4 regions of the Aestuariirhabdus sp. LZHN29 genome follow, and region 1 is predicted to be linked to each of the others. Evidence: predicted binding sites of a transcription regulator. Region 1 holds the regulator's gene; each other region holds the start of a gene.
What was found. The regulator sigma-54, encoded in region 1, starts transcription at its own class of promoters, with help from an activator protein. The targets are predictions, from matches to a motif close to TGGCACNNNNNTTGCTNT.
Positions count from the first base shown of each region.

Region 2: a site for sigma-54 is predicted at 5,805-5,822, ahead of ACP3PW_RS10540 (HAD-IIB family hydrolase). Genes of this name have one in related genera too.
Region 3: a site for sigma-54 is predicted at 5,767-5,784, ahead of glnK (P-II family nitrogen regulator). Genes of this name have one in related genera too.
Region 4: a site for sigma-54 is predicted at 1,782-1,799, ahead of ACP3PW_RS15235 (flagellar hook-length control protein FliK). Genes of this name have one in related genera too.

Region 1 covers NZ_JBNIEU010000002.1:194,530-202,225, forward strand. Annotated here, with positions in the region: gene yjgA (ribosome biogenesis factor YjgA) at 1-20, opposite strand, end outside; gene pmbA (metalloprotease PmbA) at 165-1,523, shown strand; gene ACP3PW_RS07555 (HPr family phosphocarrier protein) at 1,541-1,810, opposite strand; gene rapZ (RNase adapter RapZ) at 1,832-2,698, opposite strand; gene ptsN (PTS IIA-like nitrogen regulatory protein PtsN) at 2,825-3,280, opposite strand; gene hpf (ribosome hibernation-promoting factor, HPF/YfiA family) at 3,293-3,580, opposite strand; gene ACP3PW_RS07575 (RNA polymerase factor sigma-54) at 3,705-5,237, opposite strand; gene lptB (LPS export ABC transporter ATP-binding protein) at 5,355-6,080, opposite strand; gene lptA (lipopolysaccharide transport periplasmic protein LptA) at 6,089-6,601, opposite strand; gene lptC (LPS export ABC transporter periplasmic protein LptC) at 6,588-7,157, opposite strand; gene kdsC (3-deoxy-manno-octulosonate-8-phosphatase KdsC) at 7,154-7,678, opposite strand; gene ACP3PW_RS07600 (KpsF/GutQ family sugar-phosphate isomerase) at 7,678-7,696, opposite strand, start outside.
Region 2 covers NZ_JBNIEU010000002.1:801,963-809,658, forward strand. Annotated here, with positions in the region: gene ACP3PW_RS10525 (class I SAM-dependent methyltransferase) at 1-350, opposite strand, end outside; gene ACP3PW_RS10530 (two-component regulator propeller domain-containing protein) at 429-4,919, opposite strand; gene ACP3PW_RS10535 (hypothetical protein) at 5,244-5,567, shown strand; gene ACP3PW_RS10540 (HAD-IIB family hydrolase) at 5,918-6,760, shown strand; gene ACP3PW_RS10545 (glycosyl transferase) at 6,760-7,696, shown strand, end outside.
Region 3 covers NZ_JBNIEU010000001.1:677,931-685,626, forward strand. Annotated here, with positions in the region: gene ACP3PW_RS03275 (carboxymuconolactone decarboxylase family protein) at 1-336, opposite strand, end outside; gene ACP3PW_RS03280 (LysR family transcriptional regulator) at 477-1,379, shown strand; gene ACP3PW_RS03285 (FKBP-type peptidyl-prolyl cis-trans isomerase) at 1,517-1,987, opposite strand; gene ACP3PW_RS03290 (lipopolysaccharide kinase InaA family protein) at 2,199-3,656, shown strand; gene ACP3PW_RS03295 (ammonium transporter) at 3,937-5,169, opposite strand; gene glnK (P-II family nitrogen regulator) at 5,245-5,583, opposite strand; gene ACP3PW_RS03305 (accessory factor UbiK family protein) at 6,081-6,347, shown strand; gene ACP3PW_RS03310 (LysR family transcriptional regulator) at 6,360-7,229, opposite strand; gene ACP3PW_RS03315 (acyl-CoA dehydrogenase) at 7,346-7,696, shown strand, end outside.
Region 4 covers NZ_JBNIEU010000004.1:248,005-255,700, forward strand. Annotated here, with positions in the region: gene ACP3PW_RS15225 (flagellar basal body-associated FliL family protein) at 1-217, opposite strand, end outside; gene ACP3PW_RS15230 (hypothetical protein) at 216-362, shown strand; gene ACP3PW_RS15235 (flagellar hook-length control protein FliK) at 516-1,748, opposite strand; gene fliJ (flagellar export protein FliJ) at 1,871-2,317, opposite strand; gene fliI (flagellar protein export ATPase FliI) at 2,394-3,722, opposite strand; gene ACP3PW_RS15250 (flagellar assembly protein FliH) at 3,722-4,711, opposite strand; gene ACP3PW_RS15255 (hypothetical protein) at 4,733-4,936, opposite strand; gene fliG (flagellar motor switch protein FliG) at 4,992-5,981, opposite strand; gene fliF (flagellar basal-body MS-ring/collar protein FliF) at 6,040-7,696, opposite strand, start outside.

The sequences.
Region 1 (7,696 bases):
TTGTCTTGTTCTGGGCGCATGGGGGAGACGATCTGTGGCTTCGAAATGGGTAGGTGACTATTGTAAACCGATCCTGCTGGAATGTCTGTTTTGAGCGAAAGGCTTGTTCGCTAGCCCCCTGCAGGTAGAATGGATCGTTACCCCCTAGCCTGGTGATACAAACCATGACCTCAGTCCCAAATATAACACCGCTGGATCTTCGTCAGGAGCAGTCCCGCTTGCAACAGTTGGTGCAGGATATTCTGCTGGAGGCTCGCAAGCAGGGAGCCAGCGGGGCAGAGGTGGGTGTCAGCCTGGATAACGGGCTGACCGCCAGTGTGCGCATGGGGGAGGTGGACACGGTCGAGTTTAATCATGACCAGGGTTTTGGCATCACCCTCTACTACGGCCAACGCAAAGGTTCCGCCAGTACCTCTGACAGCAGTCTGCAAGCGATCATTGATACCGTGGAAGCGGCCAGTAATATCGCGCGCTACACATCGGAGGACCCTTATGCGGGCCTGGCCGATGCCTCCATGATGGCGACCGACCTGCCGGAGCTTGACCTGTACCACCCCTGGGATGTGGAGGTGGACCATGGGCTGGAGATCGCCACTCGTTGCGAGCAGGCGGGGCTCGATGTCTCGGAGCAGATAACCAATTCCGAGGGAGCAAGCCTCTCAACGCATCAAAGCTGCCGGGTGTACGGCAACAGTCATGGTTTTATGGGCAGCTACCTGGCCTCAAGGCAGAGCTTGAGTTGTGTGCTGATTGCGGGCGAACAGGAGCGGATGCAGCGGGATTATTGGTATGCCGTGTCCCGTAAGCGAGAGGATCTGGAAAGTCCTGAATCGATCGGTACCCAGGCAGCCAATAGAACCTTGCAGCGCCTCGATCCCCGAAAGATACCAACCTGTCAGGTCCCGGTGCTGTTCGCTGCAGAGGTTGCCAGTGGGCTACTGTCCCATCTGCTGGGGGCGATCAGTGGGTCAAGCCTGTATCGTGAAGCGAGTTTCTTATTGAATCAGCTGGATAAGCCGCTGTTTCCTGAGTTTGTCAGCATCTATGAGCGGCCCCGCTTGCGAGGTGGCCTCGCCAGTGCGTCGTTTGATAATGACGGTCTGGCGACTTACGACAAATCCTTTGTGCAAGATGGAGTGCTCTGCAGTTATCTGTTGGGCGCCTACTCGGCGCGTAAATTGGGTATGACCAGCACCGCCAATGCCGGGGGGGCGCACAACCTGCGAATCAGTGATAGCGGTTTGGATGCCCCGGCGTTACTGCGGCAGATGGGTAGCGGTTTATTGATTACCGAGCTGCTGGGGCAGGGGGTTAATCTGGTAACCGGGGACTACTCGCGGGGAGCCAGTGGGTTTTGGGTCGAAAATGGGGTGATTCAGTATCCGGTATCGGAGATAACGGTCGCGGGTAACCTGCGGGATATGTTTGCGAATGTCGTCGCGGTGGGGAATGATGTGGATCACCGTGGCAATGTGCAGGCAGGTTCCATCCTGATTGATGGTATGACCGTAGGGGGCGACTAGGTTTTTCGGTCGAGAGCTTACTCTCCCTCGCCAAAGAAATCGTTGACCAGCTCGCTGATCGCTTGCAGTGCCCGATCCTCGTCGTCGCCGTCGATGCGCAAATCAAGCTCGGTGCCTTGGCTGGCTGCCAGCAGCATCACCGACATGATGCTTTTGCCATCGACCATGGTGGTGCCGCGCCCCACTTCGATACTACTGCCGAAAGCGGCCGCCGTGGTCACAAATTTTGACGCTGCTCGGGCGTGGAGTCCGAGTTTGTTGATGATATGAATCTTGGTTTCTATCATTGTCGCTACTGTTATTATATTTTATTGTTTTTGCGCGGTGTGCAGTTCGCGGTGACGAACCTGAACGTTTTGAATCTGACTACTAAAGCGTCGGGTCAGCTCTTCGCTGATGTATACCGAGCGGTGATGGCCGCCGGTGCAGCCGATGGCGATGGTCATGTAACTTCGGTTTCCCGCCTCGAATGCTGGAAGCCAGCGCTCCACAAAGTCACCGATATCAGCCAGCATCTGCTGTACCTCAGGTTGTTCTCCCAAAAAATCCCGCACGGGTTTCTCGAGCCCACTGAAGCCCCTCAGGTGCGCTACCCAATAAGGGTTAGGTAAACAGCGTACATCAAACACGTAATCGGCATCAATTGGTATGCCTCGCTTGAAACCAAAGGACTGGAATAGCAGTGCGAGACTGTCGTCCGTGCGCATCGCAACACGGGTACGAATCAGGTCGCGTAATTCGTGCAGTGATAGTGCGCTGGTATCCAGAGTCAGTTTTGCTCGATTCTTGAGGGGGGCCAGGAGCTCACTTTCGGCGAAAATGGCCTCTTCCAGCGAGCATTTGTCATTGGACAAGGGGTGGCGTCGCCGTGTTTCACTGAAACGCTTTAGCAGGGTAGCTGGGTCTGCATCGAGGTAGATCACCTCGCACTGCACGCCATTATTGGTTAGTTGGGCCAGTATCTCGGGGAAGCGTTTAAGGTCCGCGTGCATGTTGCGTGCGTCGATGCTGACAGCGGCATTTCTAAGTGACTGCTCGCTTGAGATCTCTGCGGCTAGAGACCCCAGTAAGCCTGCTGGCATGTTGTCCACACAGTAGTAGCCCTGATCCTCGAGCACGTGCAGCGCGCTACTTTTGCCGGATCCCGATCTTCCACTGATGATTACTAATCGCATTTTGCTGGTTCCACTTGCCGACTGGTGCGTGCCGCGCCCTGTTTCTGGTGTGGTGGGTGTTGACCGCGTAAGTCACTGAGCTGGCAGTATACCAGTTGCATTGTGGCAGGTCTGCGATTTGGGAGATCAGTCGAGGGGGGCGATCGCCATTTGATAGAGTTCGGTACTGCTCTGCGCGGCGCGCAGGCGGTTACGGTAGCTGGCATTGTCCAGCCGGCCGGCCAGAGCCTGCAAAATCGCCAGATGCTCGTTAGTCGCTTCGTTGGGGACAACGAGGGCAAAGATGATATCTACCGGGAGCTCGTCCATGGCGTCGAAATTGACACCCTCAGACAGTTTGAGCAGTGCCGCCACAGGTTCTGTACAGGAGGTGAGTCGGCAATGGGGAATCGCAATACCTTTGCCAAAGCCTGTGCTGCCGAGGCGTTCACGCTCAAACAGGCCGTTAAACAGCTCGTCGGCTGTTATCTCCTGCCCTGCCTGGGCGAGAGTTTCGGCAAGTGTTTCGAGTACGCGTTTTTTACTGCCGCCTTCCGCAGCGCAGAGGCTGCGGTCGGGGCTTAGGAGGGATATAAAATTCATAGCCAGATCTAATTAACGGGCGAGATTCTTTTCCTTGTGTTTCATGAGCTGGCGATCCAGTTTGTCCGACAGCATATCAATGGCCGCGTACATGTCTTCATGGACGGCAGTTGCGTGGATGTCCGCACCGCGGACGTGCAGATTGGCCTCCGCTTTTTGTCCCTCTTTTTCGATACTGAGGGTTACGTTGACGCTGGTGATGCTGTCAAAGTGTCGCTCAAGACGATCGACTTTAGTTGCTACGTATTCACGCAATGCTTCCGTTACATCAACATGATGACCACTGATATTGATTTGCATGCGTTTTCTCCTGAATGTTTGTTACATGATGTTGAGTCGACGTCGTGTCAGGCTCAAGTGTATGCCTCTGTTACCGATCATATCCGAGGCTCGATATCTCAATGTTGTCGCCAATCAATATAACCTATACCAGACGTTTCCTTTCGTTAGAAGGAGCAATTGATAATGACTCCCGGTATTTGGCAATAGTGCGGCGAGCAACCTGAATTCCCTGCTCAGCAAGCAAACCCGCTATCTTGCTGTCACTCAATGGCTTTTTTGGGTTCTCTGCGGCCACAAGCTTCTTGATAATAGCCCTGATTGCCGTAGAGGAGCACTCTCCTCCACTGGCGGTACTGACATGGCTTGAGAAGAAATACTTGAGCTCAAATATGCCGCGGGGGGTGTGCATGTATTTTTGCGTCGTTACCCGGGATATGGTGGATTCGTGCATGCTGACCGCTTCGGCGATATCGTGCAGTACCAGCGGTTTCATCGCCTCTTCACCATACTCCAGAAACCCGCGCTGATGCTCAACGATCTGGGTGGCCACCTTCATCAGTGTTTCGTTTCGGCTCTGCAGACTCTTGAGAAACCAGCGGGCTTCCTGCAAGTGGTTTTTCAGGTAGGTGTTGTCTGAACTGTTATCAGCACGTTTGACCAGCGAAGCGTAACCCGAGTTGATGCGGACTCGGGGCACAGAGTCCGGGTTCAGCTCGACGGTCCAGCGGCCGTTCACCTTTTTTACGGTGACGTCGGGTATGACATATTCAGGCTCGCTGCTTTGAATGCTTGCCCCGGGTTTTGGGTTGAGGGTCTGGATCAGTTCAATCGCAGCTTTGAGATCGGCCTCTTTGAGACGGGTTTTGCGCATTAATTGAGCGTAATCATGGGAGCCCAACAAGTTGATGTGTTTCTCAACCACCAGGGCCGCTGAACCCAGGTGAGGGGTGGTGGTGGGCAATTGGGCAAGCTGGATTAACAGGCACTCGCTGAGGGATCGAGCCGCCACACCGACTGGATCGAACTGCTGAAGACGGTGTAACACCGCTTCAAACTCATCCAGTTCAATGTCCAGATCCTCTTCGATGCCTTCCATCAGCTCTTCGCAGCTACAGCTGAGATAGCCATCGTCCTTGAGTGCGTCAATGATGGTAATGGCTATCGCCCGGTCGGTGTCGGACATAGGTGTCAGGTTAAGCTGCCACTCCAGATGGGACTGAAGGGTTTCTGAGGTGCTGGCTCGCGTGGCCGGATTGTACTCATCGTTGTCGGACGAGCCCGACCCCGAGGAGGGCGGCAGACTGGATTGATAAACATCATCCCAGGCGGTGTCAACGGGCAGATCTTCCGGGATATTGTCCTGCCAGTCGTCGGACATCACCTCATTTTCGTTGTTGGCACTGTCGGCGCTTTGCTGATCCTGCTGCTCAGCCTCTTTTAGGCCGTTGTTTTCAGCCTTGTTGTCGAACTCGCTACCATCTTTTGCGCTTTCTTGCTCGGTCGCCGCCTCATTATCGGAACCCTCTTCGGGCTCGAGCATGGGGTTGGATTCGAGGGCTTGTTGAATCTCCTGCTGCAGATCCAGGGTAGAGAGCTGAAGTAGTTTGATGGCTTGTTGCAGCTGAGGCGTCATCGTCAGCTGCTGGCCCATTTTCAGGACTAGGGATGGTTTCATAAATAATACAATGTCCGGTCCATAATCTGCGCATCACTCCCGTTGGGTTTTCCGGTCGCATCCTGCTCCGGCAAAAATCTTGCATGGTTCTATTATAGGGTTGAACGGGATGAATGCCTATATGCGAAATTCGTGTCCCAGATAAACGTCTTTCACTTTCTGGTTATTCATCACGGCCTCGGCATTACCCTCGGCGATGATCTTGCCTTCACTAACGATATAGGCAAGCTCACAGATATCCAGTGTTTCGCGAACATTATGGTCTGTGATCAGCACTCCGATGCCCTTGTCGCGCAGGTGGCGGATCACATCCTTGATGTCATTGACCGAAATGGGGTCGACCCCGGCGAAGGGCTCATCGAGCAGGATAAAGGCGGGTTCCGTGGCTAGCGCCCGCGCGATCTCTACTCGTCTGCGCTCTCCACCCGACAAGCTGATACCCTTGCTGTTGCGAATATGGGTGATGTGGAACTCCCGCAGCAGGGCTTCAAGTTTTTCCAGTCGCTGCTTGCGATTGAGATCCTTGCGGGTTTCCAGTATGGAGAGGATATTCTCGGTAACGGTTAGTTTTCGGAAAATGGAGGCTTCCTGGGTCAAATAGCCTATGCCCTGGCGTGCGCGGCCATGCATTGGCAGGCGGGTAATATCCACACCATCGATTAAAATCTGGCCTCCATCGGACTGCACGAGCCCGACAATCATATAAAAACTGGTGGTTTTTCCTGCCCCGTTCGGCCCTAGTAAGCCGACAATCTGGCTACTGGAGATGCTGATCGAAATATCTTCGACCACCTTTCTTCCGCGGTAACTCTTTGCCAAGTGAAGTGCTTTAAGGGTTGCCATGGGGATATCTACTGCTTGACTTTGGGTTGGATAATCATTTCGACACGGTTGCCGGCCTTGCTGCTGGAGCTTCCGCTCTGGGCATTAACCGCCTGGGTTGTCATGTTGTAGTGGATCGTTTCGCCGGTAAAGGAGTTGCCCTCCTGCAGCAGGCGGGCGTTCTTAAGTAATTTCACCTGATCGCTGGCAACGGAGTAGTCGATGGTATTGCCATAGGCTTTGATGATCTCCTTGTCGGCGGCAGGCTTCTCCCGGTAGTGGGCAGGATTGCCTTCCGCCACCATACGGGTGACATTTCCCTCCTTGGTGTAGAGCGTGATTTTGTCGCCGCTAATATGGATAGTGCCTTGGTTCATCGTCACATTGCCGGTGTAGATGGCTCGCCCAGCGCCTTCATCAATATCGGCAGTGTCCGCCTTGATTCGAATAGGTTGGGACTGGTCTTCCGGCAGGGCGTGGGCGACAGCGCTAAAGAGCGCGCTGGCTAACAGGCCGATAATCAAGGAGCTATTGGGCTTCATAGGTGCCTCTGACGTTGGACAGCAGTTGAACTTGGTCCTGGTTAAGGTTGGCTTTCATCCCCACCGCACGAGTCACGCCACTGGGTGTAGTAATGGTGACAGGTCGGTTGGTGGACGCCAGCTCCTGCCCAGAGTATAGGGTGATGAAATCGGTATCAAGGCGTCCCCGTTCACTACCATCTTGCGCCAGCACTCGCATCACCACATCATCCCATAGCTCCAGATCTTCGCTGCCTGGCAGCAGTTTTCCAGAACGTGCGCTGATGTGGCGCTCGCCGTCCGCCTTTAACAGTGTCATTCGTGGCTCACTGATCATCGTGGTGTCGTTGTGGGGGTAGTGGTTGACCTCCACGGCATTGAGTCGGTGGTCAAGGGCGCCATGTTCGTTGTATCGGGTTAGCTGGGCGTTTTGCATATAGAAGTCGACCTCCTGCCGCTCGCGAGGGTCAGTGTCTGGCGGAGTCAGGGCTTGCCGCAGGGGGGTGTTCTGGTAGAGGTAAAATCCCCCATAGGCGAGCAGTATGCCCCCTAGCAGTGCAATGAACAGCGCTCTCACAGATAACGGTCCAGTGCGTCCTGCAGTTTCCCTTGTGCGGCTAACAAGGCATCGCAGAACTCGCGCGCCGCGCCGTTACCGCCGTTGGTCTCGGTGACGGCGCAGGCGTGCTGTTTGACGAAAAAATGGGCGTTGGCAACAGCTGCCCCCAGTCCAACCTGCCGAATAACGGCCAGATCCGGCAGGTCGTCACCGAGGTAGGCAACCTCATCCAGCGTCAATCCCAGTGTGGGTAGCAACTCTTGCAGGGCAACCAGCTTGTCCTCACGGCCCTGGTAAACGTGGGTGATGCCCAGATTGGTGGCGCGACGTGCCACCAGTTGCGAGCGGCGCCCGGTGATAATGGCAGTCTCGATACCGGCCTGTTGCAACATCTTGATGCCTTGCCCATCAAGGGTAGAGAAGGCTTTCAGCTCTTCGCCGTTTTCACTAAACAGTAACTGGCCGTTGGTGAGCACGCCATCGACGTCAAACACCGCCAGGCGAATACGTTGTGCGCGGGCAGTTAGGTGGCTGAACATCAGACGACTCCCGCACGC
Region 2 (7,696 bases), 610 kb from region 1:
AAGCGCTTGCGCGCGGGTTTGTAAAAGGGCAGGAAATCGTTGTCAGGAAAATACGCTGCATAGTACTTTCCGTCTTTTGCCAGATAAGGGGCCAGAATCTCGGTCCACCAACCACTGGCGGGCCAGATCTCCACCACGCGCATATCCGCTGTAATACCAAAGAAGCTAAGGACTTCATAGGGGTGTCGATACTTATCCCGGGCGGCATTTTTTTCGGTACGTTGCTCGCTTGCGATCGCCTCCTTAAGAGGATCTGCCGATGCGGCTGATGGGGTAATGGCAGCAATGGCCAGACCGAGGGCCGCTATCAGTGCTGCACGATGCGCTGGCTGTGTTCGCTTGGGTCTCATGGGCAACTCCTGAGGTTGGGTTCTATTTAATATGCTACTAGCTACTAGCTACTAGCTACTAGATGGGCAGTAGACAACCTACTTCCATTGGAAGTGCTGGTTATCGGTAATAGAGGTGTGTATCTCGATCTGCTTATTGTTGCTGGCTTCATCTGGCGCAGCGCTTAGCTGTTCAAAAAACGCATTGTCGGGGTCGGGTTTGAGACAATTGATGCCGACCCAGGCGTTACGGGTGCTGCGCTTGGCGGCGTACAGCGCCATATCTGCTATATCAACCACTTGAGCCCAGTTTATCCCTGTTGGATTTTGTTGTCCAAAGGGGTAAGCGGCGTAGCCGATGGAGCAGGTGCGTTGAATTGTTTTGCCCTCATCGTTGATCTGGAACTTCGTATTTTCTATTCGTGTTCGTATGCGCTCGGCCAGTTCCGGAGCGTGGCGGCGGTTGGTTCGGCGGGTGACCACCAGAAACTCTTCGCCCCCCCAGCGTACAATGTAGTCGCTCTCACGGAGCACGTGGTGCAGGATCTCGCTGATGCGGGTAAGTACAGCATCACCGGCTGCGTGCCCATATGTATCGTTCACCGCTTTAAAGTGGTCCAGATCGATCATATAGAACACCATGTCCGCGTTATGGGGTTCATCTGTTGATCGTTTGTTGAGTTCTGCGTAGTTTTGGTTGATCAGTTGCACGTCGTTATCGATTCGTGCAGTAAAGTAGCGGCGGTTAAACAGGCCAGTGAGGGGATCGGTTTGGGCGACATTTTCCAGGCTGCTGTAGGCGTTTTGCAGCGAGTTGTTGAGCTCCTGAAGCTCCTCGGTGCGTTGGCTTACTTTTTCCTCCAGGTCGCGGTTGATATCCAGTAGTTGCAGGTGGGTCTGTACTCGTGACTGTAGCTCATATTTTGCGACGGGTTTGGTGAGGTAGTCGTTACCGCCGACCGCAAAACCTTCCACGATATCCTTAACCTGGGCTTTTGCTGTGAGAAATAAGATGGGTAGGTCGTTCACCGGATTCAGCTTGCGTAACTCCTTGCAAACTTCGTAGCCGGATACCATCGGCATCATGATGTCGAGTAACACCAGGTCGATGGGGTGGTGCTCTTTGGCAAGACGCAGGGCTTCTTCTCCACCACTGGCTTCAATCAGTTTAAAGTTGTAATCGCTCAGGTAGTTTTTTAGTACCTGTCGATTCACCGGTTCGTCGTCGACGATCAGGATGCTGAAACGCTTGTTGGGATCAAGGGTCTCGATATTGCCGCTGGCCGACAGTATCTTACGCTGGAGAGAATCCACGGCCAGTGCAACGGGTTGGGTGCTTTGGAGCGGCTCGACACCCGTGTCCTGTTGGGGCGATATCTGCTGTTGGGCAATGGTTTGGTCGGTCGCTGGAAGCTCAAAGCTGAAGCAGCAGCCTTCGCCCTCGCGAGACTCCAACCGAATGTCTGCACCCATCTGTTGTGCCAGTTTGCGGGTGAGTGCCAGCCCCAGGCCGGTGCCGCCGTACTCTCTTGAGGTCGAGCCGTCAGCCTGACGGAAAGGTTCGAACACCAGCTCCTGTTTGTCGTCAGCAATGCCGATACCCGTGTCCCGGACCTCGATACGAACCCGTTCATGCTCACATTTAATGTCAATGGTGATCTTGCCCTGGTGAGTAAACTTGGTCGCGTTGTGGACCAGGTTATGCATAATCTGGAGCAGGTTTTTTTCGTTGCCCATTACCAGTGGCAGACTGTCAGGGAAACTCGCATCCAGAGTCACCGGTTTGCTGTTGAGCAGGGGCCGGGAGAGGGTAACGACCTCATGAATGATGGGGCCAATGTCGACCGCCTCAAGGGCTGTCGCCTGCTCTGTATCCTCGCCTTCGGCCTTTGCCTTGGCAAAAGTGAGTATGTTGTCGACCAGCTCGCTTAATCGGTGGCCGCTACTGACGATCATCTTGAGATTGCCCTGCATCGCCTCGGTCAGGTTGTCGTCGAGCATTGAGTCGGCCAGGCCGATAATACCGTTGAGGGGCGTACGCAATTCGTGAGAGGTATTGGCGAGAAACTCATCCTTTAACTTATCAAGCTCCCGCAATCGCCGGCTGATTGCGCGCTCTCTTTCCAGCTTTCTTTGCTGGTAGATCATATATCCGGCAATGGCTGAAACGCAGAGTAAACTGTAGATCAGGTAGGCCCACCAGGTGCGCCAGGGAGGGGGAAGCACGATCAGCGTGAGTGGCAACGACAGTTCAGCGGCAGCGCCATCTTTGTTGGCGGCGCGCAGCCTGAACTGATAGCTTCCATCGTTGAGGTTGGTGTAGGAGGCGAAAGGGCGCGAGGCGTCGGTGTCGATCCACTGCGAGTCGAAGCCCTCCAGCATGTACTGGTAACTGTTGTTCTTTGGGTCGACATAGTGCAGTGCGGCGAACTCGAAGGAGATCATCGATTGGCGATAGTTGAGTGTAATCTGGCGGGTACTGTTGATGCCTTGCTGCAGCAGTTTGCTGTCGTCGCCAACGCCGACACTGCGGTTAAAAAGACGGAAATCGTTGATGACCAGCTGGGGCGCAACTCTATTGGGTTCCAGCGCGGAAGGGTCAAAAATGTTAAAGCCCGTGATGCCCCCAAACACAAGCTCACCGCTGGCCAAACGGGTTGAAGCCCGGGTGTTAAACTCATTCGCCTGCAGTCCATCGGCTTCGGTGTATTGGTTGAAACGCTCGGCGCCCTGGTCGAAGCGGAACAGGCCTTTGTTGGTACTGACCCAAACGGCAGCGTTTTGGTCTATTTCTAGGGCGTAGATAACCTCATTGACCAAGCCCCGTTCGGCCCCAAACTGCATAACCTCTCCGTTGCTCGGGTCGTATCGGTTGAGGCCCTTACGAGTTCCTATCCAGAGTCGCTGTCTATCATCCATGCGCAGGCTGGCGATGCGCCCGTCGGACAGTTGCTGCTCACCGCTAGCCGCAACCCGTTTGCTGGTTCCTGTTGCAGGATCGAAAAGATTGAGGCCTTCCATAGTGGCGACCCATAGCTTTCCGTCTGCAGCCTGTTCAATGGCCGTGGCGCGGTTATCGCTGAGGCTGCTTTTGTCTCCCTCCTGATGGGAGTAACGCAGGAAGCTTCCATCAGCTTGCAGCAGGTTGAGGCCACCGCCCCAGGTGCCAACCCAGAGGCGACCCTGGTTGTCGCGGTAGAGACTGCGAACCTTATTGCTGGACAAACTGGCCGGGTTGGCAGGGTCATGAACAAAACGGGTGACGACGCCTGTTGTCAGATCCAGTCGATTTAAACCGCCGGAAGCGGTGCCCGCCCAAACGGAGGATTGCCCTGGGTCCATCCACAGAGCCCAGATGCGGTTGTTGCTCAGGCTGTTGCTGTCGGCGTTGTCCTGTTGCCACACCCGGGTGAGTGTGCGCTCGGCATCGAGGAGGTGAAGCCCGTTGTCGGTGCCGACCAGTAACTCTCCTTCCGGCAAAGCAAAAAAGGAGCGCATGGAATTTGATTTCAAAGCGAGAGAATTGGTGCTGTAGTTCTCGAAACTCTGCTGCGCGAGAACGTGCTTGTTGACGCCACCGAGCAGTGTGCCTACCCAGATCACGCCACTGCGGTCACCGTTTATGGCGGTAACGTGGTCGTTGGACAGGGCGTAGGGGTCTCCGGCGTCAGCATGGTAGAGACTGAAGCGGGATTGATCGTATTGCCAGATAGCCAGCCCCTTGTCGGTGCCGATCCAGAGGGTGCGCGAGGGAGCCTCATAGAGCGATTTTACTTCCAGTCCTTTGAGATGTTGATCGATCAGCGGTAGACGCGATAGCTCGGGCTTTTCTGGCCATAACTGTAAAACACCCTGTTTGCCAGCGGCGACCAGGATGAAATCCTCCACCGCCAGGAGCTGGTAGACCTTCATCGCCCTGTTGGCGTCGTTGCTACCCCCGAGGTGCAGCTGGCGAATCGACCCTGTTGTACTATCGGTGAGTGTAAACAGCCCTCGGTCGCCACCAAACCACAGAGTGCCCTGCTGGTCCTCGGTTATCGCTTGAATACCGGGTTGTTTAGAGTCTTCGGTATCAAGGCTAATGGCGGTAAACCGATCGTCCTCTGGCTGGTAGCGATTCAGCCCCTCGCGGGTACCTACCCAGAGGGTGCCATCACTGCCGCTGTGCAGGCTCTCAATCTGGGCGTTGCCTAAGCCGCTGGTGGTGTCATAGCGGTAAAAACGGTCGTTGACAGGATCAAAACGGTTGAGTCCCCTGCGGGTTCCCACCCAGATCTGGCCATGATCATCTTCGATCAGTGCGGTTATAAAACTGTCAGAGAGCGAAGAGGGATCGTTCTGGAGCGGTTGGTAGGGAGTAAATCTGAGGCCGTCGTAGCGGTTAAGGCCATCCTGGGTGCCCAGCCAAAGGTAGCCACGGGAGTCCTGTAAAATCGCAGAAACCGTATTTTGGGATAGGCCTTGCATCGCATCGAATGCGCGAAAACGGATGTTGTCGGTTGCCCATGCCGACAGGCCGGCAAAAAGCGCACAAAAAAACAACAGTGCCAAGCGCGCCATAATGCTGCCGTTCACTCGGTTTTCGAGCATAAATCGAAGCCTTTGTTCCCGAAGGTGTTGAAGCGTAAATTGACGGTTCCAAGGGTGGCCCGCACTATCCCCGAAGTGGCCTTCTTAGTACTACTATATCAATCTTGCGCTGTCTCACAAGCCTTAACTATAGGCATTTTCTGGTGTCAGGCAATATTGAATGATCTTTCAGCATTAGAGTGACACGGGCAGCTTTTTTCGCCATGAGGGACGTTGATCCTGATGCCGATGCCAGCATCTTTTTGGATTGCGCGCTTGGGGGAGGGGGCAAGGTCATATAGAATCTATAGGTATTAAGGATCCAGATTACCGAGAGAGGGAATTATGCACACATCCGAGAGTAACCGTTTACTAATGGAGTTGGAAAAACGTCGGCGGGATATCAATCGGGATATCATCAACCCCCGGGTAGCAGAGCTCTGCCTGGATGATCTGGCGCCCATGCTGACTATGGTAGCCAACGCACGGGCCGAATATCTGGGCGCGCTGTTCGATATGAGCACCGACGAGGGGAGCCTGCCAAGCCATACCCAGGTCGCTGAACTGCGCCAGCGTCGCGAAACCTTTGATGAACTGGTGAGTGCGGTAAATGCACTGGAAGCGGTGATTCAGCGCGGCTACCTGGACGTTAAATCCGGCCGCGGGTAACCCCTCTCTCCGATAAACTGCATAACGCTTACGATTTGCACCTATCCTGTTTGCACCTAATTGGAGCGGCTATATTTCGCTGCCCTAATTAGGTGCGTATTTGTGGGCGCTTTTGAAGGGGCGGCCATGACCCGAGGCAGGGAGGCGCGCCGAACGCTGCCGATGGCGAGCGCGAAACGGCCTTTGTATAGGGGTTTTCTGGCCAGGGTCCGCAAGTGTCTATTTAAATTATCAAGTTGGCAAACATGCTGCATTGCTCTGCCCATTGGCGTCGTTGGGGGCGCGGGCCATTATCCGGAATCCTACCCCCTTCGGCATAGACAGGTTTGAAAGGAGGGTAGCACCGTCGGATGGATATATGCGGCCAGCAAGCAACACTGATATTTACCGACCTCGATGGCTGCCTCATCGACCATGATGGCTATAGCTACGCCGCCAGCGCGCAAACCCTGGCCGAGCTGAAAACCCGCGTAGCGATCATTATCAATTCGAGCAAAACCTTTTCCGAGATCGAGCAGTGGCAGCGAGAGTTTGGGCTGGACACCCCGTTTATCTTTGAAAATGGCTCCGCGATCGCCTTTCCCCAGCAATGGAGTCCATCGCTACCCGCTAGTGCGTACCCCTACCACAACCGCTTGATTATACCGCTGGCGGGATCGAGGGAGCTGTTACTGCATCGTCTGAGCGCACTGGCCACAGACTATCGTTTCAAAGGGTTCTACAGCATGGCGCCAGAGGAGGTGGTCGCCCTCACCGGCTTGAGTGAGGCGGCCGCACAGCAGGCGCAGGACCGACTCTTTACCGAACCGCTGCACTGGCAGGATACCGAGGTAAAGCTGGCCCGTTTTGCACAGGCGCTGGATGCCAGTGGACTCTGCGTGCAACGCGGGGGCCGTTTCGTTCACGTCATGGATCGGGTGGATAAAGCGATTGCCATGAGAACCCTGCAGATCATGCTCGAACAGCGCGATAACACGAGCTATCAAACCCTGGCCCTGGGGGATAGCGATAATGATCGACGCATGTTGGAGAGTGCTGACATCTCCTGCGTTGTTCGCAAGCCCTCAGGAGAGCACCTTAAACTCAAACGCAAGCAACGGGTGCTCTATAGCGAGCAGGTCGGATCCAGCGGTTGGAACGAGTGCGTTGCGGGTCTGATGGACCGGGGTTTCATTTATAATGGAGATAACTAATGGGTGACTTTTACCAGAACGGCATTATTACCACGCTGCACAATCTGTGTGACCGACCCCTTGAGCAACTGGAGGAGGAGCTATTGGGGTTTTCCCGCACCCGTCCTATGGCCCTGGTGCTGCCCTCGTTGTTCTCCGAGCTGGAGGGGCCTGCCCTCAAAAATATTGTTTCCCATGTTCGCAATGCTTCCTATCTGAGCCAGATCGTGGTGGGGTTGGATCGCGCCAACGAAGGGCAGTACCGGTTTGCGCAGGAGTATTTTTCCCTGTTCCCCCAACATTTCCGTATTCTGTGGAACGACGGACCCCGCCTGCGGGCGATCGATGCCCAGCTTCAGGAGCAGGGGCTCGCACCTCGTGAGATGGGGAAGGGGAGAAATGTGTGGTATTGCTTTGGCTATATTCTCGCGTCGGGCAGGGCGCGAGCGGTTGCCCTGCATGATTGCGACGTACTGACCTATACACCAGAGATGTTGGCACGCCTCATCTACCCGGTGGCCAACCCTAACTTTAGCTACGAGTTTTGCAAGGGATACTACGCGCGCGTAGGCGCTAACAAGATTAACGGACGGGTTAGTCGGCTGCTGGTGACACCGCTGATTCGCGCCCTTAAGTGTGTGTGTGGTCACTCGGATTACCTCGAGTACCTCGATAGTTATCGCTATCCCCTGGCGGGTGAGTTTTCGTTTCAGGTGGATGTGTTAAATGATCTTCGTATTCCCTCGGACTGGGGCCTTGAGATCGGCGTGTTGTCGGAGATGAAGCGTAACTATGCCACCAATCGCATTTGCCAGGTGGACATTGCCGATGTCTACGATCACAAACACCAGCCGCTATCCAAAGAGGACGCCAGTAAGGGGCTTAGCAAGATGAGTCATGATATTGCTAAAGCCATTTTCCGTAAACTCGCCACTAACGGCGAGGTGTTCTCCAATG
Region 3 (7,696 bases), on a different contig from region 1:
CGCCGCTTTTTCATCTTCACTGGTGCCGGCACGGTTGGCTTCGATCTCCCGGGGGCTTAGCCCTGCTTTACGCCCAAGCGCGGTGTGAGCCGAAACGCAGTATTCGCAGGCGTTTTTCTGCGCCACTGCTAATGCGATACGCTCACGGGTCTGGGGACCCAAGCTGCCCTCACCGGCGATGCCATGGAGCCCCAAAAAGGCCCGCAGCGCAGCCGGTGAATTGGCGAATACTTTAAGAAAATTGGGCACCATGCCCAGTTGTGACTGGATCGCATCCAGCAGGGCTTTCTGTTCGGGGCTGGCGTTGGCGCTGTCGACGATGTTGATGCGGCTCATGAGTATTCTCCTGATTCTATGATGGTTGGGTAAGCGTCGCGGCGAGTGGCTGTGCCGTGAGCAATTCCATTGTGCTAAATATCATTTGATTAAAGAATATTCGTTTTTTACAATTCATTATTTCTAAATACGGAATAATTATGGACCGATTCCACCTAATGACCGTGTTCGTTGCTGTGGCCGAAGCGGAGAGTTTTTCGGCAGGGGCGCGTCGCCTTGGGATATCTGCACCGGCGGTGACCCGCGCCGTCGCCACGTTGGAGGCGCGACTGGGAACCAAGCTATTGAGTCGGACCACCCGTTTCGTCCGCGTCACCGAAGCGGGCCAGCGTTATCTGGAGTCGTCCAAGCGCGTCCTCGCCGATGCCGATGAAGCGGACGAGATTGCCGCCGGAATCAACTCCGAGCCCCGTGGCCACCTCGCGGTCACTGCCCCGGTTATGTTCGGGCGCCTGCACGTAACCCCGGGTATCCTCTCCTTTTTGGAGCACTACCCGGAGATGGAGGTGTCGGCGATGTTTGTCGATCGGGTGGTCAACTTGCTGGAGGAGGGGCTGGATGTCGGCGTGCGCATCGGCGAACTACCCGATTCCAGCATGCGGGCGCGCCGGGTAGGCACCGTGCGCCGAGTGGTCTGCGCCGCCCCCGATTACTTGCGCCAGCAGGACGTTCCCATCCACCCCCGGCAGCTGACGGAACACGCACTGATTGCCGCCAGCGGCGTCAGCCCGACCTCCGAGTGGAAGTTCATGCACAACAACCAATCCCTTGCTATCCGCGCCCGTCCGCGCCTGAACTTCAATAATAACGATGCTGCGATCGCAGCGGCCGTCGCCGGGCAGGGGATTACGCGGCTGCTCTCGTACCAGATCGCACCGCAACTGGAGAACGGGGAACTGCAGGTGATTCTCAACGATTACGAGCCACACCCTTTGCCAGTTCATATCGTGCATCGCGAAGGACGTCATACCTCAGCCAAGGTCCGCGCCTTTGTTGACCTGATTGCCCAGCAAATACATGAAAGTCTATCATTTAACAGCTAGGCGATGACCGGTCCATTGATATCAAGCGGCCGGTTAGTGGCCGCAATTGCGGTGTCAGGGCATAAAAAAGGGGAAGCGTCTGGCTTCCCCTTTTCCCGTACCATCATCAGGCGAGTTTACGCCCGCGACGATCGATATCAGTGCACGTGACCGTGGGCGATCTCCTCTTCGGAGGCCTCACGTACGTCGACGATCTCAACGTCGAAATGCAACACCAGACCGGCCAGCGGATGGTTACCATCCACGGTGACTTCGTCACCCTCAACGGCCTTAACCAAAATGCGCTGCATGGAGCCGTCCGGGCCCTGGGCCTGGAACGCCATGCCCGCTTCAACGCTATCGACGCCTTCAAACATGCTCTTTTCGACCGTCTGAATGAGGCCAGGGTTTACTTCGCCGTAGCCCTCTTCAGGATCAACGGTGACGGTGAGGGCAGCGCCTACAACCTTGCCCACCAGCTCTTTTTCCAAACCTGGAATAATGGTGCCCGAACCGTGCAGGTAGCTCATCGGCTCGCCGCCTTCGGAACTGTCAATCACCACACCCTCGTCATCGGTCAACTTGTAATGCATGCTGACCACCAGGTTATCTCCAATCAATAAAGACATACTCTCTCCCGTTAACTTATGGCTACTGCGCCCTGATGGAGAGTTGGGGTTTACCCACACACCTGCATCCGTCAACCGACGCGCTCGAGGGAGAGGTTACAGCATGGGCACCAAGTTGGCGACCCAACATATCCTGGCAATCGGCCGACAGGCTAGCCCCCCTACAGCGGTTGCGACTAGAATAGAGCCCTGTCTCATAAAGCGTCCCACCATGCCCACCACTTCCCACCATACCCTCGCCTCACTACAGCACGCCGGGCACGAGCTTAACGCCCCCTTTGACATCCAGCTCGATGGTGAGCCTGTGTGGCACTGCAGTCAGGTACTGCGAATGCTTCCCGGGCGGCGGGTAGTGCTGCGCCTGGAAACTAAACCGGGAACGGCGCAGGCGCGCGCGCAGACCCTGGTGGTCAAACTGTTTTACCGCGACAAGGATTACCTGCGCGAACGCGAGGGCTACCAACACCTGATCGACCAGGGCATCGACACCCCCGAGATGCTCCACCACTACCAGCACCCCAACGGGGAGCAGGCGCTTGTGCAATACGCTTTTTCCAGTGGCCAGTCGCTACTGCAACGCTGGCGGGAGGCCGAAGGGGCCGAACAGCCGTTGGCGGTATTACGCAGCGCCGTCGGCACCACCGCGGCACTGCATCACGCGGGCCTGGTGCAAGCGGACATCCATCTCGATAACTTCCTTGCCACCGGTGACCGCGTGCAGGTGATCGATAGCGCCAGCATCAGTGCCCATGCCACGCCCCTCGAACGCTCGACGGCACTGGAGAACCTGGCGCTGCTGCTGGCGCAACTGCCCCCCCGCGCCGACAACTGGACCTCTCTGCTGTGGCAACATTACGTCGATGCCATCGGTAACCCCGGATTCGACAGCAACGCACTCGGTCACGCCGTAACCCGGATGCGCGCCCAACGCTGGCGACATTACCGCAAGAAGCTATTTCGCGAGTGCACCGAATTCCAGTGCCAGCAGAGTTTCAAGCGTCTGTTGATCCAGCGCAGGGATGCCAACAACGCTGCTCTCCAGCAACTGTTGGCCGACCCCGACCCTTTTGTTGATGGGGGCGAAATCCTCAAGCGCGGCAACACGGCGACGGTCAGCCGTGTCACGATCAACGGCCAACGCTGGGTGGTGAAACGCTTCAATCTCAAAGGGCTCGGCCATGCCCTCAGCCGCGGTCTTAGGCCGAGCCGAGCCTGGCATTACTGGAGCAATGCCTACCGGCTACGCTTCGATGGTATCGCCACCCCGCTCGCCCTCGCTTTTATGGAGGAGCGCGCCGGCCCACTGCGAGGCCGCGCCTTCCTGGTGATGGAGTCGATCGAGGGCACCGACCTGGCCACCGCGCTCAACATCCCCTCCGCCTCTCCCTGCCCTGTTGCCACCCTCAAACGCCAGGTAGTGGAGATGTTCGATGGACTCTATCGGTCTCGCCTCAGCCACGGCGACACCAAGGCCAGCAACCTGCTGGTGACCGCCGAGGGACTGCAACTGATCGACCTTGACAGCTTGCGCAGCCACCGCCACGACGCTGCCCTCAAAAGCGCCCTGCGCAAAGACCTCGACCGCTTCCTTCGCAACTGGGAGGGGCCGCTACGGACCGAATTCGAGGCGCTGCTAGCGCCCTTTGCCAAGAAGCTTGAAACCCTGTAGGTCGGGCTTAAACTGGCCTCGCGGCATACCGCCCATCTCCTGATCGCTGCCGCCATCCCTGGCTCTCGCGATCTACGACCGACAGGGACGTCGGGAGTGCCGATTGTGCAGGAGCAACTATCGGCCTTTAACTGGCCTCGCCGCTCCTGGCCATCCCTGGCCTCGCGGCATACCGCCCATCTCCTGATCGCTGCCGCCATCCCTGGCTCTCGCGATCTACTTACATCCTGTAAGCAAAAAAAGGGCGCCCGAAGGCGCCCAATAGCGAGAAGCTTTTCGATTACTTGGAGGTGAACTCCGGGTAGGCTTCCATACCGCACTCGGCGATATCAACACCTTCGTACTCCTCCTCTTCAGAGACACGGATTCCGGTCACTGCCTTGAGGATGGCCCATACGATCAGGCTGGTAACGAACACCCATCCGAAGATAGTCAGGGCACCAATCAACTGGCCGCTGAAAGAAGCACCGCTGTTGGTGGCCGGAACAACCATCAGACCAAACAGACCGACGACGCCGTGAACAGAGATGGCACCGACCGGATCATCGATCTTCAGCTTGTCCAGGGTCAGGATAGAGAACACTACCAACACACCACCGATCGCACCGATCAGGCTGGCCTGGAAGGCCGTTGGCGTAGAGGGCTCAGCAGTAATAGCGACCAGACCAGCGAGGGCGCCGTTCAGTGCCATGGTCAGGTCAGCCTTACCAAACAGCAGGCGGGCAGCAATCAGGGCGGCAACCACACCACCGGCAGCAGCGGCGTTGGTGTTCAGGAACACCATTGCGACAGACGCCGCATTACCCACATCGCCCAGCTTGAGTACGGAACCACCGTTGAAGCCGAACCATCCCATCCACAGGATGAAGGTACCCAGGGTTGCCAGCGGGAGGTTGGCACCGGGGATGGCGTTAACCTGGCCATTAGGGCCGTACTTACCTTTACGAGCACCCAGCAGCAGCACACCAGCCAGAGCAGCAGCCGCACCGGCCATGTGCACAATACCGGAACCGGCGAAGTCGGAGAAGCCAAGGTCACCCAGGTTGTACATACCGAATACATCGGCACCGCCCCAGGTCCAGGCACCCTCCATGGGGTAGATGAAACCGGTCATCACCACGGCGAAGATCAGGAAAGACCAAAGCTTCATACGCTCGGCAACCGCACCGGAAACGATGGACATAGCGGTTGCGACGAACACAACCTGGAAGAAGAAGTCGGACGCACCAGCGTAGATAGAACCGCCTTCGAAGCCATCTTCACGGGCAGCAAATTCGCCCATTACCGCATCAACATCGACCGTTTCGATCCCGGATAGCATCAGGGAGCCGTCGTACATGATGGCGTAGCCGCACACCATATACATGATGCAAGCGATCGCGTAGAGCGCGATGTTTTTAGTGAGAATTTCGGTGGTGTTCTTTGAACGCACCAGGCCCGCTTCCAGCATGGCAAAACCGGCGGCCATCCACATGACCAAGGCGCCACACACCAGGAAGTAAAAAGTATCCATTGCATACTGGAGATGATATAGGTTGTTTTCCACAACAGTTCCCCTCTATTTAGAGTCGTTTGATTCGGTGAGTGATTAAACGGCGTCGGTGCCGGTCTCACCGGTACGAATCCGGATGACCTGCTCAACGGTGGTGACAAAGATTTTTCCATCGCCAATCTTGCCGGTATGGGCCGCCTTGCTGATGGCCTCGATCACCTGATCGAGCATCTCATCGGGGATAGCGATCTCAAGCTTTACCTTGGGCAGAAAATCAACCACATATTCTGCACCGCGGTAGAGTTCGGTGTGGCCTTTCTGGCGCCCGAAACCCTTGACTTCAGAGGCGGTTATACCCTGAACACCAATCTCGGAGAGGGCTTCACGCACATCATCGAGCTTGAATGGTTTGACAATTGCTGACACTAACTTCATGTAGAATCTCCTGGTTCGTTTTCGGGGCCGGCCGGTGGCTCTGAGTCCCGCGCTTATACTCTGGTCTTCCTGACCGGGTTGGCCTTAGCCATTAACGCTGCATAAACGTTGATGGCTAAGGCCACGCATCCTCGGGTAACTGCAATTAAGCGATCGGCCTGTGCAATTACGTAGTGCTTGCTCTTTGCACCAGCTATGCCAGATTGAGATTTATTATAAATTTCAATAAGTTATTGGCTTTTCAGAGAAGCAGGGAATTTCCTAACGCACCACAAAGCACCGTTTTTGGCCGATGCACCCTAACAGTGCACCAAGAGAGAGCAGTCTCGATTGTTCCCGTCAGCAAGCACCAGCAATGACCATTTCTGTTTCCCCATTGGTGCACTCCCACCCCGATAGAGGCTGGCTCCGCCGTTAAGAAGACACGAGGAGTAGGGGCGTGGAGATTCGCCTGTGCTAGAATGGCGCTTCTTTCAGGTTCAGCAGATTGCAGTCAGATGATCAACAAGATGTTTATTGCCGGCCTCAGCCGGCAGGCCGCGCAGGTACTCGGCGGCGAAAAATCCCAGTTACACCAGGATGCAGAGAAAAACCTGCAGCTGTTATTGCAAAGCGCCTTCGGCAAACTCAACCTGGTCAGCCGGGACGAGTTCGATACCCAGGCAGCGGTACTGGCACGCACCCGCGCACGCCTCGAAGCCCTGGAAGCCCGTTATGAGTCGCTGATCAGCGAACTCGAAAAGCGGGATCAAAGCCCCGACTAAAGCGCAGCGGCCCTACTCCGGTGTTTCCAGAAAGCTGACCAGCGCCTGGGCGGCTCGCGAGAGGTAGTGGTTACGCTTCCAGCCGATCCCTATGGGCAACCCTATGGGCGGATCGAAGGGCAGCGCGCGCAGGTCGGTGTCCTGTTCGAGGATCATCGACAGGCAGGTACTGATGCCCACCCCTTCGCGCACCAGGCGCTTCAGCAGCTCTATCAGGTTGGTTTCGAAGCGAATATCCAGCGGCTTACGCGCGCTGCGGGAGTAATCACTGAGCGCCTCACGCAAAAAATACCCCTCCCGAAACAGCACCAGCGGCTGATCGGTCACCTGCTGCAGGGTAACCGTCTGCTGACGCGCCAGGTCGTGGCCTACGGGTACGCAGGCCACGATCTGCTCTTCGATCAGTGCTCGGTAACGAACCTGCTCATGGGGACGGTCGGTGCGCAGCAGGGCCAGGTCGAGCTCTCCCGCCAGCACCATCTGCTCCAGGGTGGCGGTGCCCGCTTCAAACAGGGTGATGCGCACCCCCGGATAACGCTGGGAAAAGGCCAGCAGTCGCTCCGGCAAGTAATAGGAAGCGAGCATCGCCGACACCCCGAGACGAATGACACCCTGCTCCAGCTCCTTCAGCGCCTGCAACTCGCGCTGGGCGTCGGCCATGAGATCGATCATCTGGCGGGCGTAGCGCAGCAACACCTCGCCGTCTGCGGTGACGGTCATTCGCCGCTCGGTGCGGTTGATCAACTTTAACCCCACCTCCTGCTCCAGCTTCTGCATCGCCATGCTCAGTGCTGGCTGTGCAATCCCCAGCCGACTCGCGGCCTGGGTAAAGTTGCCGGTGGTCGCCAGCTCATTGAAATAGCGTAATCGTTTGAGATCCATACCCGGGGCTCGCCATCAAAATTACTGATAAAAAGTATCAGTGACATATATTGTATTTATTATGAGCCACATCATAGAGTAATGCCCATACCCGTCACCCTGTTTTGGAGAGTTTCATGAGTCAGTCACGCACCGCCTTCCAGTGGCAAGATCCCTTCGACATCGATGCCCAGCTCAGCGAAGAGGAGCGCATGGTGCGCGACAGCGCCCGCGACTACTGCCAACAGCAGCTGATGCCGAGAGTGCTGGAGGCTAACCGCCACGAGCAGTTCGACCCGGCTATTATGCGCGAACTCGGCGAACTGGGTCTGCTGGGCGCAACCCTGCCCGAAGCCTATGGCTGCGCCAACGTCAGCTACGTCTGCTACGGGCTGGTCGCCCGCGAAGTCGAACGCGTCGATAGCGGTTACCGCTCGGCGATGAGCGTGCAATCGTCACTGGTGATGCACCCGATCTATGCCTACGGT
Region 4 (7,696 bases), on a different contig from region 1:
AAAAAGCCTCTTTGGAGCTTACTTCCTCGGATTCTTCCGTTTCCCCTTCGGCTACCTCGACCTGCTCCCCCCCCATTAATAGGAAATAGGTGGTACCACCGCCCACACCAGCGAGCAACACGACCGCTAACAGTAAAAAGATGACAAGTTTCTTCTTGCTGGCGCCTTTTGGCTCATCGCCACCTTCCTGAACTTCATCCGTATTATTCTCTGCCATGTCAATTATCCGTCGTATGACTGCAATACTGGTGGTATTGCAAAAGTTGAGCCAGCTTTATCGATTGAAAGCTGCTGATTTTATTGAAAAAAACCTGACAGCAGCAATCTCTGGCCTTCGTAAATCAGGGGTAATTTTAAATTGAAGACAACTGACTTACCAGCGACAGGCAATGAAACGAGCTACTTTAAATGGGCAATGACTGACTCGGATTACCGTCAGATCAAAGGTGCACAAACGTGAAAGGGCGTGCCAGCTCAACCGGCACGCCCCTCTACTCGGCAATTTCACCCTCAGATCAAGCGTAATAGTCGACCAAACTTGAACCCATAACCACCTTGGCTGCTGAGGCGTCGCCTTCAGCAACATCTTCACCCTCCGCCTCCTGTGATATTGACGAAACGGCACCGACTCCATCAGGGTCATTATCGTCGCCTTGCCCCTGCTGCTGGGCAAGCCCCTGATCCGAGACATCCACGCTGACTAACTCCACGCCTTGTTGATCAAACATCTCCCGTAGTCTCGCCAACTGCTGCTCCAATGCATCGCGCACCTGAGCATGGTTACTTGAAAAAACAACGTTGGCTTGATCACTATTAATGCTGATCTTAACTTCCAAAGGTCCTAAATCCGGGGGATCAAGCCGAATCTGTGCCGACTGGACGTTCTGGCTGCTAAGCCACATCACCTTGTCCATTACCGCCTCACCCCAGCGCGCCGTGCCAACGGTCTGGGTTATCTCGGTAACCAACTGCTGTGGCCCGCCAGGTTGAACTTCCCGTGTCTGGATAGCGTAACCGTTTGCCATAGGCACCACGTTGGTCTGCACCTCCGAAGGCGCCGATAACGAATCCAGCGGTGCCAGAGCAGCATCAATGGCCACCTTTCCAGCCTGGGATGAACGCTGCAGTAACGCCGACAACTCCCCGGCAGGTGCTGCGTGGGCGTTCAGTACGGTCGAGTTCTCTGCATCAGATACCGTAGGTGGTAGCCTGGATTCCAGCCCGAGCCTGGGGTCACCGCCCTCCTGTTTACCACTCAAGGGGCGCAACACCTGCAGCCAGGCCGGGGCATCTTCCTCAGCGACAAACTCCGCAGTTGCGCTCAATGATTGAATAACAGGAGCTACTCGCCCCGCCGGATCACTGCTGGCCGGAGTGATACCCCCCTCCCGGCCCTCGACTCCCGCTACCGCTTTGTCGGGTGCTGCTTGCGGCAAAGGCTGTTCCGTCAGCGGCAAACCGTTGCCGCCCAGCAAGGCGTAAAGCGTTTGCTGAACAAATGGTGGGAGCTGCTCTACCCGTTCGGCAAACTCAGCGTCAGGGAGATTACCCACCCCTTCTGGAAACAGCTGGGCCAACAACTCCGGCGATAGGAAATCCTCAATACTTTCTTTTAAATCAGTTAGTTGTGCCGAACTAAAGGTGGTCGGCGGCGACTCTTCAGACATGCCAGGAGCCACAATCCCCGCCACCGGTTCGGCGACAGGCATGGAGCTGGCAAAGGATATAAGTGCGGTTCCATTTTGCATAACGTGATACTCACTTTCGGGTTACACCCTGTATGAGCAATATGCAGGCCAACTATGAAACCAGAGAGACAGGAACAAAACCCATCGGAGGAATACGCCAACAACGCTGGTGTTTTTAATAACTACGGCTTGTTGTGGATAGCTCGCGCGCTGCGATTATTTACGAGCTCATCGATCTCTTTCTGCTCTTGTTGATTTTCCCAGCGCTGCTCCTCGGCAAGGTAGTTTTCCTGTAGCTGGGTAATGCTCAACGTGCGGCCACGTGCCGAAATCCAGCTCTGCCTCAACTGCTGCATCTGCTCGGTCACTCGCACTACTTGCGCCTGCTGCTGCTCAATCGCCTCTCCCAATTTCCCAATAAACTGAGACATCTGCTGCAGTTGCTGCACACTAAAGGCACGACCCTCTCGAACCTGCTGGTGATACTCCATTTGGTAGGATTGAAGCTGCAGTAACTTATTCTGTTCGCTTTTGAGGCGGTCGTTAATCTGCTTAAACAGCTGGGCCGCTTTCTCTTCATCGGCACTGGTTACCTGCAAAACGGTATTCATGCGAGTTGAACGTTTCACGTCACCGTGCTCCTTCGGGTGTCATCTGATGGGGCCGGAGCCTTGGCAAATTATCGACCGTTGATGCCAACCAAGGTCAGCTGTCCATCACCGTATGTAAACCACCCAGGCTATCGTCGAAGGTTAGGCTTTCACGCAGCCCCTGCTGTAGAAAGCTACGCATAATGGGCTGTCTGCCGATGGCATCATCAATGGCTGGGTCACTGCCCGCATTGTAGGCTCCAATCGCAATCAAGTCGCGATTCTTCTCAAATACAGAGTAGATCTGTTTGAATTTTTGGGCCAACGCAAGATGCTCCTCGGATACAACCTGTGGCATCGCCCGACTTATCGACGCCTCGATATCGATGGCCGGGTAATGACCCGCTTCGGCCAACCGTCTCGACAACACCACATGACCATCGAGGATAGCTCGCGATGCGTCGGCTATAGGATCCTGGGGGTCATCCCCCTCCGTTAGTACGGTATAAAAGGCCGTAATCGAGCCACGGCCACTGGCACCGTTACCCGCCCGCTCTACGAGTTGGGGCAGCTTGGCGAATACCGATGGTGGATAGCCTTTGGTTGCCGGTGGCTCGCCGACAGCCAGTGCTATTTCTCGTTGTGCCTGCGCGTAGCGAGTTAACGAGTCCATCAGCAACAATACGCTCTTGCCCTGGTCACGATAGTATTCGGCGATCCGCGTACAAAGCATGGCTCCGCGTAAGCGCATCACCGGAGAATCATCCGCCGGCGACGCGACAACAACTGAACGGGCAAGCCCCTCTTCACCCAGAGTCTCCTCGATAAACTCCTTAACTTCTCGACCCCTCTCACCGATCAATCCAACAACAGTGATATCGGCTTGGGTGAAGCGGGTCATCATGCCGAGCAGTACACTCTTACCGACACCACTGCCCGCAAATAACCCCAGCCGCTGTCCACGCCCAACCGTGAGTATGGAGTTGATAGAACGAATACCTACATCGAGGGGTTCATTGATCGGTTGCCTGCCCAGTGGATTGATGGTCTCACCCGCCAGGGGAACATAATCATCAGCATCCAGTGCGCCTTTTCCATCGAGAGGCTTGCCAAGGCCATTTATCACTCGCCCCAACATCCCCATCCCAACAGGTACCAGGCTTTCAGTTTCCTGAGGGATCACCCGCGCACCGGGCTGAATGCCAGGGGCCGTTTCGAGGGGCATCAAAAAGATTCGTTTGTCGTCAAACCCCATCACTTCGGCTTCTATATAACCTCCGTCATGGGTTTCGATCAGGCACCGCTTACCGGTAGAAACCCGACAACCAACAGCTTCCAGGGTCAACCCCACCATGCGGGTCAAACGCCCTGCAACCTGGGGCGTTGAAACCGGCTTCAAACTGTTTTTGTATGCCTCAAGGCGTACGGCAAAGTCGGGGCGAATCACAGAGCCTCCCCATCGGGCGCTTCCGAGTCCTCACCGGGCTGCTCGTCATCGGGCCGTTCGTCATCGGATAAACCAGCCGCCTGCGGGCTCGCCGAAGGTGCAATCGATGAATCATCGGTTGCCGACAGCCTTTGCTCCAACCCCTCCAGGCTTTCATGCTGCTGCTGGGTCGTTTGTGCGTGTGTATGGAGATGCTGCTCGGCTACCTGTTCGGCAATCAGCGCAACTCTTTTCTCTACCGATGCATCCACCAAACTACTGGCGGTTTCAATACAGCATCCACCCGGCAGCATATTCTGGTCCGGCACGATCTGCCAATCACCCTGCAACTCTTCACAAAGTTTCTGCACAATGGGCTGATCCTGCGGGTGAATACTCACGCGTATCGCACCACTGGCCAACGGCAGTTGCAAAATCGCCTCGCGGCAGATCGTCTCGATATGCGACGAATCAGCATTGATTTCGCGACCTATCACCTCCCGAGCAATGGATAAAGAGAGTTCTGCGAGGGACCGGGTAATGGCTTCATCCTGCTCGGCGATCGGGTATACAAGCTGACGACTTAATTCACCGATCATCGCTCCCTGACGCATCAACTGGTCGTCAAAGCGCTGTTTGGCCTCAGCTTCGGCACGCTCGGTACCGACAGCCTCCCCCTGCCGCTCGCCATCGGCTTTCCCCAGGGCAAAGCCTTCGTCGTATCCGGCGGACTTGCCGGCGGCAAATCCCTCAACGTAGGCCTGCTCTCGCTTTTTTTGCAGCTCCTGCTCCGGTGTCAGCGGTGTTTTTGCTGTGCGACTCGCTCCCGCCACACCCGACTGTGATGGCGCCCCTGTGCGACGAAATCCTGAAAAACTCTGCTCTTCCCCCCCCTCGCGCTCGACAACATGGCCGGGGGATTCGAAAGCGGGTAACGCGACGGGGCTTACGGCACCGCAGCTCTCCGCGGGTATCAGAGTGTCGTGGCAATCCGATTTAATCGTCATGATGCATACTCGTTCACGCTGTTATTGGCGCTCAAGCTCTTGGCAGTCGGCCAGATACTCATCGACCGCCTCAATGAAGGCTACCTTGAGCTCGGGAATGGTTTCGGCTTCGTAGGAGATGAGGTCGCGTACGAACCCAACCTTGCCGTAGAAACCACCTTCATCCGTGTTCACTTCAACGGTGCCTGTGTAGTTTTTATGTTGAAACAGCCTGGGGGTGTTCATTTCAGCCCCTTTGGTAGTCCACAACCGATGCAGTGTCTACGCACAGAAGTCACCGTTACAGCATCTCCTCGCCACCCTTACCCCCGAGGACAATGTCACCCGATTCCGCCATGCGGCGGGCAATGGTAAGGATCTCTTTCTGCGCCGTTTCCACTTCGCTAAGCCGTACAGGCCCTTTCGCTTCCAGATCATCCATCAGCAGCTCGGACGCACGCTTGGACATGTTCTTGAAGATCTTATCCTTGACCTTATCATCGGCACCCTTAAGTGCGAGGATCAGCACATCAGAGGAGACCTCACGCAGCAACGCCTGAATACCCCGGTCGTCGACATCTCCCAGATTATCAAACACAAACATCAGGTCTTCGATCTGGGTGCACAGGTCCTCATCGACCTCCTTGATCTGATCCATCAACTGACCTTCAATGCCACTCTCGACGAAGTTCATAATATCAGCGGCGACCTTAACCCCTCCCATGGTCGTGGTCTGGGAGCCACTGCGGCCGGAGAACTGACGCTCCAAAATATTGTTGAGTTCCTGCAGCGCTGCGGGTTGCACCGTGCTCAGGCCTGCCACCCGAAGCACGATATCCAGTCGTACTTTGGGATCAAAATAGCCCAAAATCTCAGCGGCCTGGTCGGAGTCGAGATAGGCGACGACAATCGCCTGAATCTGGGGGTGCTCGTAACGAATAACGTCGGCTACCGCCCGGGGTTCCATCCACTTCAGGGTATCAAGCCCGGTAGTATTTCCACCGAGCAGGATTCGGTCAATGAGGCCGCTCGCTTTGTCTTCGCCAAGCGCCTGGGTCAACATGTTGCGGATGTAACCATCCGCTCCCACACCCAAGCCAGTTTCATTGCGTGCAGTATCGATAAAAAACCTGAGAACTGAATCGACCTGATCGCGATTAATATTTTCCATTTGAGCCATGGCCGCACCGACGCGCTGCACCTCTTTCGGCCCCATATGCTTAAGGACTTCCGCGGCATCTGCCTCACCGAGGCTCATCATAAAAATGGCCGACCGCTGGATGCCGCCCATTTTGGTTGCGATCTCAAGAGCATTGGCTACAACCGGATCGGTCGCTGCAGGAACTGGATTATTCATCGTCCGCTACCCATTGTTTAATTACCTGTGCTACACGACCCGGATCTTCGGCCACCAAGCCCTTTACGGCATTCAGCTGCTGCTCATAACCTTCATGGGGACCGGGTAATAGTACACCTCCGGCACCACTGAGAGTAACCCGATCATCCCCCAAACCGGCTTCTCCGCCACTGGCAGCATCCAGGGCATCGAGATCCTCAGCACTGACGCCCCCCCGAGAGCTATCGCCACTGGCGCTCATAATGTTTTTGATCATGGGGCGAATAAAGCCAAACAGTAAGATCAACAGGAACAGCCCCCCCGCTACCTGTTTGCCGATCTCCCAAAACCAGGGTTCAGTATAAAAAGGCACTTCAGGCAGCGGCTCTTCCGCCACGGCCCGGAATGCCGAATTAATCACATTCACGCTATCTCCGCGGGAGATATCAAAACCTACGGCATCCTTAACCAGCAGGGTAAAGCGATCCAGGTCGCTCTGACTCCAGGGAATACGAGTGGTTTCACCGGTTTCTGCATTCACCTCGGTGATATCATTGATCACCACCGCAACCGACAACCGGCTAATACGCCCCTGCTGAAAGCGGGTATGGCTGATGGTTTTATCGAGCTCAAAGTTACGGGCTGAGCGGGAACGGGAGTCCTGACGAGCACCCTGCTCCGCTGCACCTTCGGCACCCTCAACCTGCTCCGGCACAGTAGCCTCTCCCGGAGGCTGATTCGATAGCGCGCCAGGTATCCCGCCCTGGGTTTGAGTACCACTGCGTAGCTCATCGAGAGTCTGTTCGCTGCGCAACGCCGGCGCGTCGGGGTTGAATTGCTCAGAGGTTTGCTCTACCGATGTAAAATCAACGTTGGCTGCAACTTCGGCCTGATAGTTCCCACTACCCAGCACCGGTGTGAGGATGTTGTGGACCCGCCGCGCCAATGTATCTTCAAGCTTTTTGGTGTACTCGAGCTGGCGATTCGCTTGCTTGAGCTGGGACTCTTTTTCGGTATCTACAACGGAGAGCAACGTGCCATTCTGATCGACTACCGTCACCTCTTCATTGGACATCTCCGGCACACTGGAGGCCACCAGATTCATAATGGCTTTTACCTGTTGCGGTGCGAGTCCACGGGTTCCATAGAGTTCAATAAAAACGGAGGCCGTTGGCCGACGCGGGTCGCGCACAAATACCGAACGCTTGGGGATGGCCAGGTGCACTCGGGCGTTCCGCACGTTGTAAAGGCTGGCTATGGTGCGCGCCAGCTCACCCTCCAGGCCTCGGCGATAGCGCACATTCTCCATAAACTGGCTGGTTCCCAGCCCCTGCTCCTTATCGAGCAGCTCCATACCGATGGTGCGATCGCCGGTTATGCCCGATGCCGCCAGGGTCATACGCGCTTTAGCGACATCCTCGGCCCCCACCAAAATAGCTCCGGTATTGGGTTCAATCCGATAGTGGATATTGCTCTCTTGTAAGGATTGTACAACCTGTGCTGAATCAAAATCCTGCAGGTTGCCATACAGAGGCTGGTAGTCGGGTTGCTGTGTCCAGAGCACGACCGCAAAACCAACCGCGACACTTGCGGCAAGGCCAATCATTAAACCCACCTGACGCATTACGCTCAGGTCCCCTAACGAGGAGAACAGATCATTCCCTGCGGGT